DNA from 2 places in the Flavonifractor sp. An4 genome. Region 1 is predicted to be linked to the other one. Evidence: riboswitches for the same ligand, from Rfam matches in the RefSeq annotation. Region 1 holds a riboswitch; the other holds the start of a gene.

What was found. Region 1 has a riboswitch for cobalamin ahead of B5F94_RS08470 (energy-coupling factor ABC transporter permease). Riboswitches for the same ligand answer to the same signal wherever they lie in the genome.
Positions count from the first base shown of each region.
Region 2: another riboswitch for cobalamin. It lies ahead of B5F94_RS04680 (hypothetical protein); the one in region 1 lies ahead of B5F94_RS08470 (energy-coupling factor ABC transporter permease).

Region 1 is NZ_NFIL01000016.1:8,110-15,890, forward strand. It holds gene cobI (precorrin-2 C(20)-methyltransferase) at 1-138, opposite strand, end outside; gene B5F94_RS08455 (ATP-binding cassette domain-containing protein) at 135-983, opposite strand; gene cbiQ (cobalt ECF transporter T component CbiQ) at 980-1,759, opposite strand; gene B5F94_RS08465 (energy-coupling factor ABC transporter substrate-binding protein) at 1,762-2,058, opposite strand; gene B5F94_RS08470 (energy-coupling factor ABC transporter permease) at 2,072-2,791, opposite strand; cobalamin riboswitch at 2,845-2,969, opposite strand; gene B5F94_RS08475 (sirohydrochlorin cobaltochelatase) at 2,993-3,778, opposite strand; gene B5F94_RS08480 (precorrin-8X methylmutase) at 3,784-4,431, opposite strand; gene B5F94_RS08485 (cobyric acid synthase) at 4,435-5,931, opposite strand; gene cobD (threonine-phosphate decarboxylase CobD) at 5,931-6,986, opposite strand; gene cbiB (adenosylcobinamide-phosphate synthase CbiB) at 7,026-7,781, opposite strand, start outside.
Region 2 is NZ_NFIL01000006.1:110,028-117,808, reverse strand. It holds gene B5F94_RS04700 (response regulator transcription factor) at 1-86, shown strand, start outside; gene B5F94_RS04695 (sensor histidine kinase) at 88-1,725, shown strand; gene B5F94_RS04690 (hypothetical protein) at 1,774-2,352, shown strand; gene B5F94_RS04685 (DUF975 family protein) at 2,353-2,601, shown strand; cobalamin riboswitch at 2,654-2,848, shown strand; gene B5F94_RS04680 (hypothetical protein) at 3,002-3,655, shown strand; gene polA (DNA polymerase I) at 3,867-6,527, shown strand; gene B5F94_RS04670 (GNAT family N-acetyltransferase) at 6,539-7,153, shown strand; gene B5F94_RS04665 (DUF6199 family natural product biosynthesis protein) at 7,138-7,371, shown strand; gene rimI (ribosomal protein S18-alanine N-acetyltransferase) at 7,384-7,781, shown strand, end outside.

The DNA.
Region 1 (7,781 bases):
ATTGAGGGCGGTCTTTTCCCCCCGGCCCGCGTCGGGCACGGCCAGCACCGCCGCCTGGCGGATAATGCGCTCAGCCTTTTTAGTGATGAGTTCGGGATCGCCGGGGCCAACCCCCACGCCGTACAACATTCCTCTCATTGGTTTTCCTCCTTGAGCATTCGCAGGATCTCCCGTCGGGCCGCCCCGATGGTGGCGGCGGACCGGTCGGTATCCAAACCATCCACCTCCCGCAGCACCTCCATCAGGTGGGCGATGCGGGGCAGACGGAGATGATTGGCACGCAGGGCCGCCGGGTCGGCAAAGAGCTGCTCCGGCGTGCCCTCCAGCAGTACCTTGCCCCCTCCCAGCAGGTAGGCGTAGTCGCAGTACAGGGGCACGATGTCCATATCATGGGTGGCGATGAGTACCGTCATGCCCAATTCGTCCCGCAGCCGGGCGAGCAGCTTCATGATGTCGCTGACCCCCTGGGGGTCCAGCCCGGCGGTAGGTTCATCCAGAATGAGCACCTCCGGCTCCATCACCAACACACCGGCGATGGCCACCCGCTTCTTCTGTCCGTAGGACAGGGCGTGGGTGGGTTTGTCCCGCAGATGGGACACTCCGGTGCGGTCCAGAGCCGCCTCCACCCGGCGGTGGACTTCCTCCGCCGGCAGGCCCAGGTTCACCCCGCCGAAGGACACGTCCCGGTACACGTCGGCGGAGAAGAGCTGGTCGTCCGGGTCCTGGAACACGATACCCACCCGGCGGCGCAGCTCCAGCAGGCCCTTTTTATCGTAGCGCACCGGCTGGCCCCCCAGCACCACCTTGCCGCTCTTGGGGGTGAGCACCCCGTTGAGGCTGAGGAATAGGGTGGACTTGCCCGCCCCGTTGGCCCCCAGGATACCGGTGACCTTCCCTTTTTCTGCGGCAAAGGTGATATGGTCCAGGGCCACAGTGCCATCTTCATAGGTATAACACAGATCTTCTGCCTGGATGGCCTTCACGGCAGCAGCCTCCCTTCTACAAACCAAATGGCAATCTGCCCCGCCGCCGCAAATACGGTGAGGGGGAGCAGCCCCCACCCCGGACGATAGGCATCGTTCAGGGTGGTAAGGCTGCCGGTATAGCCCCGGGACTCCAGGGCGGTATAGATACGGTCGGCCTTTCGCCATGCCCGCAGGAACACCATGGAGGCCAGCATCCCCAGGGAGGACACCGACCGGCGAAACCCCCGGTAGCCCAGCCGGGAATCCTGGGCGGTGCGGATGTTGGAGGCCGTCTCGGCCAGCACGAAGATGAAGCGGTAAATGAGCTCCATCAGCTCCACCAGCAGCTTGGGCACATGGAGCCGCCCCAGAGCCATGGTCAGGTCGGTGACGGGGGTATTGAGGGAGAGAAAATACATACATCCCACCGCCCCCAGGGCCTTGCAGAAAATCCGACCGCCCATCCACAGGCCATCCATGGTAAAGCCCCACAAACTGTCACCTACCGGAATGGCGGCCACCATCTCTGTCCCGGCGGGGTAGGCCCCCGCCACGATGGTAAGACAGCCAATGACCAGGAAGATCATCGGCACCTTGAGAAAATGGAGGTACACCCTGGGGGAGAGTCCCCCCAGGGCAGTAATCAGCACCCCCATCAGAAGCAGGGTAAACAGGCCCACCGCCACGCTGTCGCAGCACAGGCAGATCACCAGAGCGACTACCGTCAGCAGCAGCTTGGGCATGGGAGACACCCGCCGCAGGCGGGACTGATAGGCGTAGCGGTCGGTGCCCATGGTCAGTTCGTTCCTTTCTCTTTTCCGTCCGGCTTCTTGGTGATGCGGCCCAGAATGAAGCCCACCACACCGGCGCCGATGGCGGCCTGGAGGGCGAAGAGCATGGACTCCACCTCGCCGCTGGCGGGCTCCAGAATGGGCTCAAACCAGGGCTCATAGTCGGGGTTAAGCTCCGTAATGGCCTCCTCAGCCTGGCCGTCGGCCCCGCCGAACTCGGCATTGGGCAGCAGCCACAGGGGCACGGCGGCGATGACCACCACCAACAGGATCAAAATCAAATTTTTCTGCCAAACTTTCATATCCGTCCCCTCCTTACAGCACCTGCAGCTCATGGAGCTCAGTCTTGCTGTACTTCTCCAGCACGTTGAAGATGACCACGGTGAGCAGGCCCTCGGCAATGGCCAGAGGGATCTGGGTCACGGCAAAGATGGTGAGGAACTTCACCATGCCGCCGTTGATGACCCCCAGCTGCACCGAAGTGACCACATAAGTGAAGAGGTCACCCAGGGCTGCGGCGGCAAATACCGCCACAGCGGCAGGAGCCTTGGCCTTCCGCAGCAGCTTATAGACCAGCCAGGACACGATGGGCCCGGCAATGGCCATGGAGAATACGTTGGCGCCCAGGGTAGTGAGGCCGCCGTGGGCCAGCAGCAGGGCCTGGAAGAGCAGCACAATGAGGCCCAGCACCGTCATCACCAGGGGCCCGAACAGGATGGCACCCAGGCCCACACCAGTGGGGTGGGAGCAGGAGCCGGACACCGAGGGGATCTTCAGGGCGGAGAGCACGAAGGCAAAGGCGCCGCACATGGCCAGCAGGATCTTGGCCCGGGGGGCCTGGTCGATCTTCTTCTTGATGGAGAAGAAACCGGCCACCAGGAAGGGCACGCACACCGCGCCCCAGCCGATGGCCCAGTTCACCGGCAGCATACCCTCGGCGATGTGCATGGCGGAGGCGCTCATGGTCATCAGACCCAGCAGCCCCACCAGCACCGCCGCGGCGCGGACGGTTTTGTTGGCAGTCAGAGTTTTCATGGTTGTTTCATCCTTTCCTATCACTCGTAGGTGGGTGGTTTCCGGGCCGGGCAAGGTTTTCCGGCTTGAGCCTCTCTGCCGCCGCGCGTCTTCCCAGGTTTTCCCAGTGACATGGTGCCCGGCGGCTCTTCTCTTACGGCAGCGGGACTGCGCGGGAGTTGCACCCGGCTTCCCTTTTCCCGGCCCTCTATGCAAACAGGCTTACGCCTGGAGTTGTTTGGCCTCTCCGGCGTGCTTGACGAAGAGGGCCTGGATACTGGGAAACTCTCCCAGGCCCTGGAGCACGCAGTTGACGGCGTAGCCCTCCTGCTCCAGCAGGGACTTCCAGGAGTCCTCCTCCTCCCCCGCCAGATCGTTTTTGGCATGGTCGCCCGCCACGATCATCAGGGGCCGCAGCTCCACTCGACTGGCTCCCAGTTCTTTAATACGGCGCACCGCCTCCCCAAAGCCGGGGTAGCCCTCCACCGTGCCGATGACCACGTCCTTCCGGCCCATATCCCGGAACACATACTCCAGCAAGGCGTAGCAGGAGTTGGCAAAGTGCTCGGTGCCGTGGCCCATGTAGAGAATGGCTTTGCCCTCCTCCGCCTGGGGCAGGTCTTGGAGCAGGGCCCCCACCGCGTCCAGGTAGTCCCCCGTCTCGGTGAGCAGGGGACATCCGAAGGTCAGTTTCTCAAACCGGCCCTCGAAGGGGACGGCCAGAGCCATCATCTTGTCGTACTCGTCGCCGTTCATGATGTGAGTGGGCTGGACCAGCACGTCGGTGTACCCCTCCGCCGCCAGCCTCTCCAGGGCGGCGGGCACATCGTCGATGTGGGTACCTTCCCGCTCCAACTTTCTTAAAATCATACCGCTGGTAAAGGCCCGGCGCAGGGTGCGCTCCGGAAAGGCGGAAGCCAGAGCCTTCTCAATGGCGGCGATGGTCTTTTCCAGGGTGTCCCGGTGGCTGGTGCCGAAGGACACCGCCAGAAGGGCTTGTGTATTCATATCCTTCACTCCCGTGCGTTGTTGCTGGCCTGGTAGAGCAGGGCGTTGCAGATGGCAGCGGCTACGTTGCTGCCTCCCTTGCGGCCCCGGGCCACGATGTGGGGGGTGTCCATGGTGAGCAGCAGCTCCTTGCTTTCCACCACGTTGACAAAGCCCACCGGCACGCCGATCACCAGAGCGGGGGCCATTTTCCCCTCCTCGATGAGCTCACAGGCCCGCACCAGGGCGGTGGGGGCGTTGCCGATGGCCAGCACCAGGGGGCCCTCCAGCTGAGCGGCCCGCTCCATGGACACGGTGGCCCGGGTCTCCCCCCGCTCCTTGGCCTCAGCGGCCACGTCCGGGTCGGACATGAAGCACACCGCCTTGCCGCCGAACTTCTCCAGCACCTTCTTGTTGATGCCGGAGAAGGCCATCTGGGTGTCGGTGACGATGGTGCAGCCCCCCTTGATGGCGGCGATGCCCGCCGCCACCGCATCCGGGGAGAACACCAGATTGTCGGCATAGTCGAAGTCGGCGCTGGTGTGGATAGCCCGCTTGATGATGGGCAGCTGGTCGGCGGGAAACACCCGGTCCCCCAGCTCCTGGCCGATGATCTCCATGCTTCTGGCCTCAATGTCGGCGGGAGCCACCCGCTGCAGCTCGATTTTTTTCATGGGTCATTCCTCCCCGTTCAGGATGCGGTAGATCCGCTCCATATCCAGACTGGCCCGCAGGCCGTCCGCCAGCTTGTCATACTGCCGCTGGGCGTACTCCTGCCAGTCCACGCTGGCGGCCTGGCCCTCCAGGCCCTTGGCCTTCAGCAGGCAGTTCACCAGAGCGGAGGCCGCTCCAGCCTTGTCAAAAATACCGTGGACGTAGCAGCCCCACACGTTGCCCTTGCTGAGGCCGTCGGTGTGTTCCTCCCCGGTCTGGGTGGCAAACTGCACCAGCGGGGCGGCGGCACTCTCCGTCTTGCCCATATGAATCTCATAGCCCTCAAAGGCCACACCGGCCAGAGGGGCGAAGATGCCCCCGGCCTGGACAAAGGTACCGGTCACCCGGGTGCGGGTCTTCTCCCCCTGGAACACGGTCTCAGAGGGCAGCAGGCCCAGGCCTGCCAGGGTGCCGCCTCCCTCCACCCCGTCCGGGTCGGAGACGGTGTTGCCCAGCATCTGATAGCCGCCGCAAATGCCGATGACCGCGCCGCCCCTGGCAGCGTGCTTCAGGATGGCGCCCTCCAGGCCGCTCTGCCGCAGCCACCGCAGGTCGTCCATGGTGTTCTTGGTGCCGGGCAAAATGATGAGGTCGGGATGGCCCAGCTCCCCCACGCTCCCCACATAGCGGAGGGAAACCTCCTCCATCCGCTCCAGGGGGTTGAAGTCGGTGAAGTTGGAAAGCCGGGGCAGGCGGATCACCGCCACGTCTACCAGGCCCACTTTACCGGATTTGGACAGACGGGCGGACAGGGAGTCCTCGTCGTCCACATCCACCTCCAGCATAGGCACCACGCCCAACACCGGCTTGCCCGCCAGCTCCTCCAGCTGGGTGAGGCCGGGGCGGAGAATCTCCACATCCCCCCGAAACTTGTTGATAATCAAGCCCTTGATCATCTCCTGCTCGTCCGGGTCCAGCAGCTTTACCGTGCCGTAGAGGGAGGCGAACACGCCCCCCCGGTCGATGTCGCCGCACAGCAGCACGGGGGCGTGGGCCATACGGGCCATGCCCATGTTGACCAGATCATCCTCTTTCAGGTTGATCTCCGCCGGGCTGCCCGCCCCCTCGATGACGATGATATCATACTCCGACCCCAGAGAGGAATAGGCCTCCATCACGTCGGGAATCAGGTTTTTCTTATACTTGAAGTAATCTCCCGCCTTCATAGTACCTCGTGGAATACCATTGACGATGACCTGGGAGCCCACATCGCTGGTGGGCTTCAGGAGAATGGGGTTCATCCGCACATCGGGAGCCACCCCCGCCGCCTCGGCCTGCATGACCTGGGCCCGGCCCATCTCCAACCCGTCGGGGGTGATGGCGGAGTTGAGGGCCATGTTCTGGGACTTGAAGGGGGCCACCTTGTAGCCGTCCTGCTTGAAGATGCGGCACAGCCCTGCCGCCAGCAGAGACTTGCCGGCGTTGGAGGCGGTACCCTGGATCATAATTGCCTTTGCCATCACTGCACCTCGCTGAGGGCGGCCAGCAGCCGCCGGTTTTCTTCTTCGCCCCGGACGCACATCCGGTACCAGTCGGGGCCCAGGCCGTAGTAGTTGGCGCAGGAGCGGATGAGCACCCCCCGCTCCAGCAGTCTCTCTTTCAAATCGGCCACACCGGGCAGCCGGAACAGGAGATAGTTGGCCTGCCCGGGAATCACGGTACACCCCGCCGCCGTCAGACCGGCGGCCAGACCGGGCAGGGCTTCCTCCACAAAGCGCCTGCCCTCCTCCGGCCAGTGGGGACAGCAGGTCAGGGCCGCCACGCCTGCCGCCTGAGCGGGGGTGGACACGCTCCAGGGCTGGGCGAATTTGCCCAGCTGCTCCCGCAGTCCCTCGTTGGCCGTCAGGCAGTAGCCCAGCCGCAGACCCGCCATGGCGTAGCTTTTGGTGAAGGCCCGCAGCAGCACCAGATTGGGGTGGTGGGCCAGCCAGGGGGCCAGCCCCGGCCCGCCGGTGGCCAGAGGCAGGAAGCACTCGTCCACCACCAGCACCGCGCCCACAGCACCACACCGTGTCACTACTGCTTTCAGCAGATCTTGATCGATCAGCCGCCCGGTGGGGTTGTTGGGGGTACACAGGAACACCAGGTCGGTGTCCGATTCGATGGCGTCCACGAAGCCAGCGTCCAGGTCGAAGTTTTTGTCCTGATCCAGAGTGTACCGGACCACCTGGCAGCCCACGCAGGTCACGGCCTCCTCATACTCGGAGAAGGCGGGGGCAGTGACCAGGGCCTTTTTTGGTTTCAGCGCAAACACCAATCGGAAGATCAGGTCGGCGGCACCGTTGCCGCACACCACCTGCTTCTCCCCCACTCCGTCATGGGCGGCAATGGCCCGCCGCAGGTCCCGGCACAGAGGGTCCGGGTAGCAGGCCGACTGGTCCGCCGCCTGCCGGACCGCCTCCGCCACCGGGGCGGGCATCCCCAGGGGGTTCAGGTTGGCGGAAAAGTCCAGGACCTCCCCGCCGTAGGCGGCCTGGGCGGTGAGGATATCCCCGCCGTGGGTGTAGACTGGCATAACAACGCTCCTTTTCGTGGACCATGTGGGCATTTGTCCTCAGGGGAACAATAAAATCAGCAGGGGCACCCCGCAGAAAAGCAGCAGGGCAAAGAAGGCGGTGGCGTACAGGATCCGGCCCGCCCGCAGAATATCCAGAGGCTCGGGAGGCCGCTGATCGTCCCCGATGTAGGGCTTCTCCACCAGCTTGCCGAAGTACCAGCTGGGCCCCACCAGCCGAAGCTGGAGGGCGCCGGCACAGACCGCCTCGGTGTGGGCGGCGTTGGGGGACTTGTGCTTTTTCCGGTCCCGCTTGAAGATGCGCCAGGCATTCTTCCCATCGTACCCCGCCGCCACAGCCCCCAGGCACATGAGCACACCGGAGATGCGGGCGGGAATGAAGTTCAGAATATCGTCCCACCTGGCCGCCGCCCGGCCAAAGTAGAGATATTTGTCGTTTTTATAGCCCACCATGGAGTCCATGGTGTTGGCCGCCTTGTAGAACATCCCCAGGGGCGCGCCGCCGATGGCCAGGAAGATGAGGGGGGCGATGACGCCGTCGGAGGCGTTTTCCGCCACCGTCTCTACCGCCGCCTTGGTTACCCCTGTCTCATCCAGCCGGTCGGTGTCCCGGCCCACGATCATAGAGACGGCGTACCGGGCCTTGTCCATGTCTCCGGTTTTCAGAGCATCGTATACCTTTCGGCTCTCAACGGCCAGGGACTTGGTGGCCAGCAGCTGGTAGCTGATCACGCTCTCCACCGCCAGAGCCAGCCAGGGGCTGACCAGCCAGCACCCCCACAGCAGCAATACCGT
Region 2 (7,781 bases), on a different contig from region 1:
TCAAAAGCCTGCGCTCCGCCCTGGGGAGCGCAGGAAAGCAGATCAAGACGGTATTCAAGGCGGGGTATCGGATGGAGGGTGAGTAATATGAAGGACAAACGGCTGTTTTTCAGATGCTTTGCCAAATCGCTGCTGGTCTCTCTGCTCCTCTGGGGGGTGGCCATAGGCGCTATGCTCTGGGTCAATTACCAGTGGAGCAGTGAGGACATTCTCAGCCAGCGGTTCCAGCTTCCCAATGCCATTACCCAGGGAACCACCAGCTTTTCCATCCCCACTCCGCCTGAGGAGGGGGAGATTCCGGATTGGGAGAAGGACGAATTATCCGTTATGCTGACCATGAACAGCTGCGATACCCTGAAGAAGTACGGCGGGCAATTCTTTGTGCGGGTGTACGACCAGGAGGGGGAGCGGCTGGGACAGAGCCAGATGCTGGCAGGCCGCAGCGCGGTGTACCAGCCGGACGGGACGACGGAACTGCGGTATCTCCTCTTTGACCCAGCTCTGACCGAGGAGGGGCAGATGGCAGCCGCCCGCATTCTGAACGGCTACTCTGACCACAGCTTCTGGACCGGTATCGGCCCGGACAAAATCGAACTGACCGGCTGGGAGGAGGGAGAGATGATCTATGTCCGGACCCTCACTCTGCACTTTGGGGAAGAGCGGGTGGTACTGGCCGATTCCGACGCCCAACTCTTTCCCGATCGGGAGGCGGAGACCTTTCAGGCCATATGGCTGGAATGTTACTCCGCTCTGACGGGCCGGGGCGGGCCGGCGAGACGGCTGGAGCAGTACCGGGACATGGTGGCGCAGGTAGACGCTGTTGAAGCGGACAATCCCCGGTGGATGTACGCGTACTCCACCGGAACTTACACGATTTACAAGGGAAATGGAAACGCCGATCTGAGGGAGTACGGCGTGCATCCGGTGGCCTCCAACTATTGCCTGCCGGGGGATTACCTGCTGGCCGGCCTGGAGCCGGCGGCTCTGCTCACCCTGGCGGCGGCGGTGGCACTGGCCCTGTTCACCGCCTGGCTGGAGACTCGGGCCATCCGGCGGGAGCGGGCCTTCGTCCGGGGGGCGGCCCATGAACTCAAGACTCCTCTGGCGGTGCTGCGCACCCATGCCGAGGCCCTGCGGGAGGACATCGACCCCGCCAAGCGGGGCCAGTATCTGGACACCGTGGTGGCTGAGAGCGACCGGATGGCGGCCCTGGTGGGGAGCCTGATAGACCTGGCCCGGCTGGAGAGCGGCGGCAAGGTGGAACGGGAACCCCTGGATCTGGCTGCTCTGGTGGAGAATGGTGCTGCACGGCTGTCCCTGCTGGCGGAGGAAAAGAACATTGAACTGCGTACTCAACTGGCCCCGGCATCCATGCTGGGGGACCGGCTGCGGTTGGAGGAAATGGTGGACAATCTGGCGGACAATGCCCTGCGCCACTGCACCCCCGGCGGCGCGGTGACCATTTCCCTGGCCCAAAAGGGACGGCGGATCACGCTGACCGTGGACAACGACGGCCCCGTCATCCCGCAAAAACATCTGGACCGCCTGTTTGAGCCCTTCTACCGGGGGGATGAGGGCCGCAGCCGGGCGGACGGAGGTACCGGTTTGGGCCTGGCCATTGTCCGGGCGGCGGTGGAGGCCCATGGAGGACGCTGCTGGGCGGTCAACCGGACGGGGGGCGTGACCTTTACGGTGGTGCTGCCCGGGTTGCAATCGAAAACATGATGTGGTATCATTTCCTCAACAAGGTAGAAACGATTGTGAGGGAGTACCATGGGATATAACCGTCCTGAGTCCAAGTGGCTGGCACGGGATGCCATGCGGGGGGCCTATCCCCACCCCATGCTGGTGACGCTGATGTATGTGCTACTGACCGGTGTACTGAGCAGTGTGGTGCTGAATTTTGTATCTGAGCCTTTTCAGGCTGCCTATTTTTATCTAACAGAGACCAACTATGAAGTGGAAGAGATCCTGACCGCCATTTTTACCCCCCAGCGTATTGCAGTGATTTTGGTCATGGAGCTGCTGCTGGCGCTCTATAGCTGGGTGATGGATTACGGATATACCTCCTATAGCCTGCGATTGGCCCGGCGGGAAGGTCCCAGCTACCGAAATCTGCTGGATGGCTTTTATACGATAGGACGGGCACTGGCCGTGAATTTCCTGTCGGCCCTGTTCGTGTTCCTGTGGGGGCTCATCGGTATGGCGGTCTATGTGGGCTTTGTGTTTCTGGCCTATCTAATGCACAGCGTCACCCTGATCTTTGTCGGCGCTTTGATCATGCTGGTTTGGATGATTGCCATATCCTATCGTTACCGGCTGGCGGTCTACTTTCTGTTGGACCACCCGTAGATGGGCGCCCTGGAGGCCATTGGCCACAGCCGCAACGCCATGCGGGGCAATATCATGGCACTGTTCGTACAGGACCTGTCCTTCCTGGGATGGCTGATTTTGTCTCCCTTCACCCTGGGTATTCTGAGCCTGTGGATCGGCCCCTATATGGGGGCGGCCAATGCCAATTTTTATAACTGGGTGGTGTATGGAGCCTTTCCTCAGCGTCCTCAGCCCGGCGGGTGGAACGGACCTTACGGCGGGATGTAACCAAAGTAGGCATTGTATTTTCGGACGAAGATGATATAATAGAAACAACAACTGAATCCAATCAGCGGTTGGTAGCTGTCCGTCCTCAGGGGCGGAGCTTTCAATGGGAATGCGGTGCAAGTCCGCAGCAGCCCTCTCTACTGTAAGGATGACGAGCGCTCATAAGGTCACTGTCCGGGTACGGATGGGAAGACGGGCGTAAGGTTGAATCCAAGCCAGGAGACCAGCCAGCCGCGACGGTAACGCGCATATTCGGCGGGGAAATGGCGCGTGACAGCACAGGCGTTTGAGCTGATGAAAAAAGAGTTTCCCGTCCGGGAAACTCTTTTCTTTTGCTATGGCCTGGGCCATAGATGTCCCCGCCGGAATCCATTTGCAGCGGCAGGGAGGTAGTAAAGCTATGGAACGGACCGGAAAGAACAGATTGTCCCAGCGGGAATTGAATGGATATCGTCAGTGGCTGGCGGAACTGGAGGAGGAAATGGCCGATACGCCCGGATTATCTCAGCAGCTGGATGGAGATCTTACCCTCTATTTTTCCCCGGAATGTCCCATTGGCAGACAGGTGTATACCAGCTTTTCCGACGAAGAACTATTGGAGTCACTGGTGGAGACCATGGAGGGGCGCAATGGTTCGCCCCGTCCGGAGCGGTTGCTGTGCGTCTACCGCTGGTATCTGGAAAAGCGCTTTGGTTCCCTCCATCATGCCTGTTGGCGGGCACGGGGCCGGAGCCGCCAGCAGGCGGCAGAGCGCATGTGGCCGGCGGACTGGCCCGAGCGGGTGGACACCCTGCCCTTCCTGAAGCGGTGCGCGTCCCGGGGTATATGCTTGGATGAGGATGCCCGACAAACACTGGGGGAGTACTGCGCGGCGGTCCGACGGACAGGTCAGCCTCCCTGCCGGGAGGAGCTGCCCGGGGAGCTGGATGTATTGTTCAGACAAGTGGGCTGCACCTGGCAGACCGGACTGGAACTGCTGGGCATTCCTGCGCTGAGCAAGTCTGTGCGCCGACATATGCGGCGCTATTGGGCGCGGAATGTTAGCCATGCCTGAAGCCGGAGGGGAAGGACCTTCCTGATACCGCCGTCTCAGAAGGATCTATATCCTGCTGGCTTCTGCCGAGGGGTATTTGACCTCGGCGCGCATAGCGGTCACCATTGTGAGGTGATCCGGCGGGCGTTTCTCTTGTACGGGGCGGAGAAAGCTGGTATACTATATCCTGAGATTTTATGTCCGGGAGTACCGGACAGCAGGAGGTCCTTTCATGAAGCTCATGGTCATTGACGGCAATTCCATCATCAACCGTGCCTTTTACGGCATCAAGCTGCTCACCACCAAGGACGGCACCCCCACCAACGCCGTCTATGGCTTCGTGAACATCCTGCTCAAGCTGATAGACGAGGAACAGCCCGACGCCCTGTGTGTCACCTTTGACCGGAAGGCCCCAACCTTCCGCCATCTGGCCTATGAGGGCTACAAAGCCCAGCGGAAGGGAATGCCGGAGGAACTGGCGGCTCAGCTGCCCATCCTGAAGCAGGTACTGGAGGCCATGAACATCCCTCGCTATGAGATGGATGGCTGGGAGGCCGACGACCTCATCGGTACCATCTCGGTGAAGGATACCGCTGCCGGGTGGAATACCGTCATCGTCACCGGCGACAAGGACTCCCTCCAGCTGGTCACCGATACCACCCGGGTGAAGCTGGTGTCCACCCGTATGGGCCAGACCACCACCAAGGAGATGACCCCCGAGGCCTTCCGGGAGGCCTACGGCTTTGATCCCATCCACATGGTGGACCTGAAGGCACTGATGGGGGATACCAGCGATAACATCCCCGGTGTCAAGGGGATCGGTGAAAAGACCGCCATGGACCTGATCCAGCGCTACCACAGCGTGGAAGCCATTTATCAGGATCTGGACAGCGTAGAGGCCAAGCCTGCCGTGCTTAAGAAACTGACCGAAGGGGCAGACCAGGCTAAAATGTCCTACGACCTGGCCCTCATCCACTGCGATGCCCCCATCGACTTCACCCCCGAGGCCAACCTGCGGAAGGAACCCAATGCCGCCGTCCTGTACGAGCTTTTCCTCAAGCTGGAGTTTAATAAGCTGATCGACAAGCTGGGCCTCAGCGCCCCCCAGGGGGAGGTGCAGCAGGAGGAACAGTTTACCGGCACCTGCACCAGTGAAGATGTCACCGATTTGAACCGGGCAGAGGAGCTGTTGTCCATCTGGCGGCAGAAGGACAGCGTGGATGTGCTGGCCCTGCCCTCTCTGGACGTGGTTGTGGTGGAGCACTGGGAGGGTGAGCAGGATAGCCACGCCGCCATTCTCCGGGCTGACCAGATGGAGGGATATAACGACGTTCTCAAGGCCCTCTTTGCCCCCGATATCAAGAAGAATACCCACGACGTCAAGACCCTGCTGTCCCGGCTGCTGGACGAGGGCATCGAGGGAGGCGGCTTTGTCTTTGATACGGCTCTGGCGGCCTATCTGCTGGCTCCCACCGACGGCAGCTACGAGCTGGAGACTTTGGGTATGCGGTGGTTCAACCATGAGTATGCCAAGGCCAAGGACACCTACCTGGCCAAGGATGCCTTTACCCCTCTGGCCGATCAGGCAACGGTGCTGGGTGCCTTGTTCTCCCACTGCGCCCTTATCGGCGCGTTGAAGGAGGCTATGGCCCCCCGGCTCACGGAGCTGGGTATGGATAAGCTGTACTATGAGGTGGAGCTCCCCCTGTGCCCGGTGCTGGCGGAGATGGAACACGCCGGGGTGCTGGTGGATCGGAACGCCCTCACCGCCTTCGGCCAGATGTTGGATGAGCGGATTCAGGCCGATGAGGCCCTGATCTACGAACTGGCGGGGGAGCAGTTCAACATCAATTCCACTCAGCAGTTCGGCAAGATCCTCTTTGACAAGCTGGGCCTGCCCCCGGTGAAAAAGACCAAGACGGGCTACTCCACCAATGCCGAGGTGCTGGAAAAGCTGCGGGACAAGCACCCCATTGTGGAGGCGGTGCTGGACTACCGTCAGCTGGCCAAACTGAAGTCCACCTATGTGGACGGGCTCACCAAGGTGATCGCCGCCGATGGGCGCATTCACACCTCCTTCCAGAACACCGTCACTGCCACCGGGCGTCTCAGTTCCACCGAGCCCAACCTGCAAAACATCCCCGTCCGCACCGAACTGGGGGCGGAACTGCGGAAGATGTTTGTGGCTCCGGCTGGGAAGATGCTGGTGGATGCCGACTACTCCCAGATCGAGCTGCGGCTGCTGGCCCACATCGCAGGAGACGAACATATGATATCCGCCTTCCGCTCCGGGGAGGACATCCACACCGTTACCGCCTCTCAGGTGTTCGGAGTGGCTCCTGAAGATGTGACCCACGAGATGCGCCGCCGGGCCAAGGCGGTGAACTTCGGTATCGTCTACGGCATCTCCGACTTCTCCCTGTCCCAGGACATCGGGGTCACCCGGGCGGAGGCCAAGGAGTATATGGAGAAGTACTTTGAGAAGTACTCCGGCGTCCACGCCTATATGACCCAGGTGGTGGAGCAGGCCAAGGCAGACGGCTATGTGTCTACCCTCATGGGCCGCCGCCGTTGGCTGCCCGAGCTGAAATCCTCCAACTTCAATATGCGCTCCTTCGGGGAGCGGGTGGCCCTGAATATGCCCATCCAGGGTACCGCCGCCGATATCATCAAGCTGGCCATGATCCGGGTGCGTGACAAGCTGCGGGTCGAGGGGTTGGAGGCAAAACTGATTCTTCAAGTCCACGATGAACTGATCGTTGAGTGCCCCGAGGGGGAGACCGAGCGGGTCAAGACCCTGCTGGAGACCGAGATGGAGCAGGTGGTACAGCTGGCTCTGCCTCTTATTGCCGAGGCCCACGCCGGCAGGAGCTGGGCGGAGGCCAAAGGCTGAAAGGAGCAGTTATGGAATTGCGTCCTGTGACCGGAGGCGCACTGCGAGACTGGTATGACCAGGAACTGACCCAGGCCTTTCCACCCAATGAGTGTAAGCCTTTGGCGGACATCAAGGCCCTGGTGGACCAGGGACGCTATGAGGTGTGGGGCCTCTTTGACGGTGACACCCTGCTGGGCTACGCCACCCTTTGGATGGAACCCGCCGACAAAAGCTGCATTCTGCTGGACTATCTGGGGGTGACCGCCGCCCGGCGGAATGGAGGCCTGGGCGGTCAGATTGTCCGGATGCTGGTGGAGCAGCTGGCGGGGAAGTCTCTGCTGCTCATTGAGGCGGAGCGGCCAGTGGAAGGGGACGATCTGGCGGAGAATGCGCTACGACAGCGGCGGCTTCGGTTTTATGAGCGGTGCGGTTTTGTGCCTGCCTACGATATGGCCACCTGTGGGATGAGGTTTACCACCTTTCTGCCGGAACTGCCCGCGGATCTGGCCCCGGTGATGGCCCTGCACAGGGCTATTTACGGCCCTGACCGCACCGATGTGAAGGTGCCTCTGGGGCCGGATGAGTTGCCGCCCGGCCCACCGGCGTGGATGGAGAAAGGAGAGACGGAATGGAGCGTTTGCTGATGTGCCTGGCTGCGTTGGCCTGCATTGCCCTGGGTATTTTTATGCTGGCCAAGCCGGAACTCTGCTGGAAGCTGGAACATTTTCTGGATACCATAGGCGGAGAGCCATCTGACTGGTATCTCACGGTGACACGACTGGCGGGCGTGCTGTTTCTCCTGCTGGGTGTTGGAATCCTGCTGTTTCTGCTGGTTGAACTGATCTGCAGTTTGGCGTTTTAAGGAGCGGATACTGTGAATTATAAACTGGTCCCTATGGACAAGTCCCACCTGAGCCAGGTGGCGGCCATCGAGCGGGAGTGCTTTTCCCACCCCTGGTCGGAGGCCCTGCTGGAGCAGGAGTTGTATAACGATATGATCTCCCTGGTGGTGGCCGAGGGGGAGGACGGCACCGTGCTGGGCTACGGAGAGGTGCGGGCCGTGCTGGACGAGGGTACCCTGGAGAAGATCGCGGTGGCTCCGGCTTACCGCCGCCAGGGGGTGGCAGAGGCCATCCTGGGTGCTTACATCCGGTTTGGGCAGGCCCACCTGGCCTTCCTCACTCTGGAGGTGCGGGAGAGCAACGTCCCCGCCATTGCCCTGTATGAAAAGCTGGGCTTTCAGACGGTGGGTCGCCGGAAGAACTACTACCG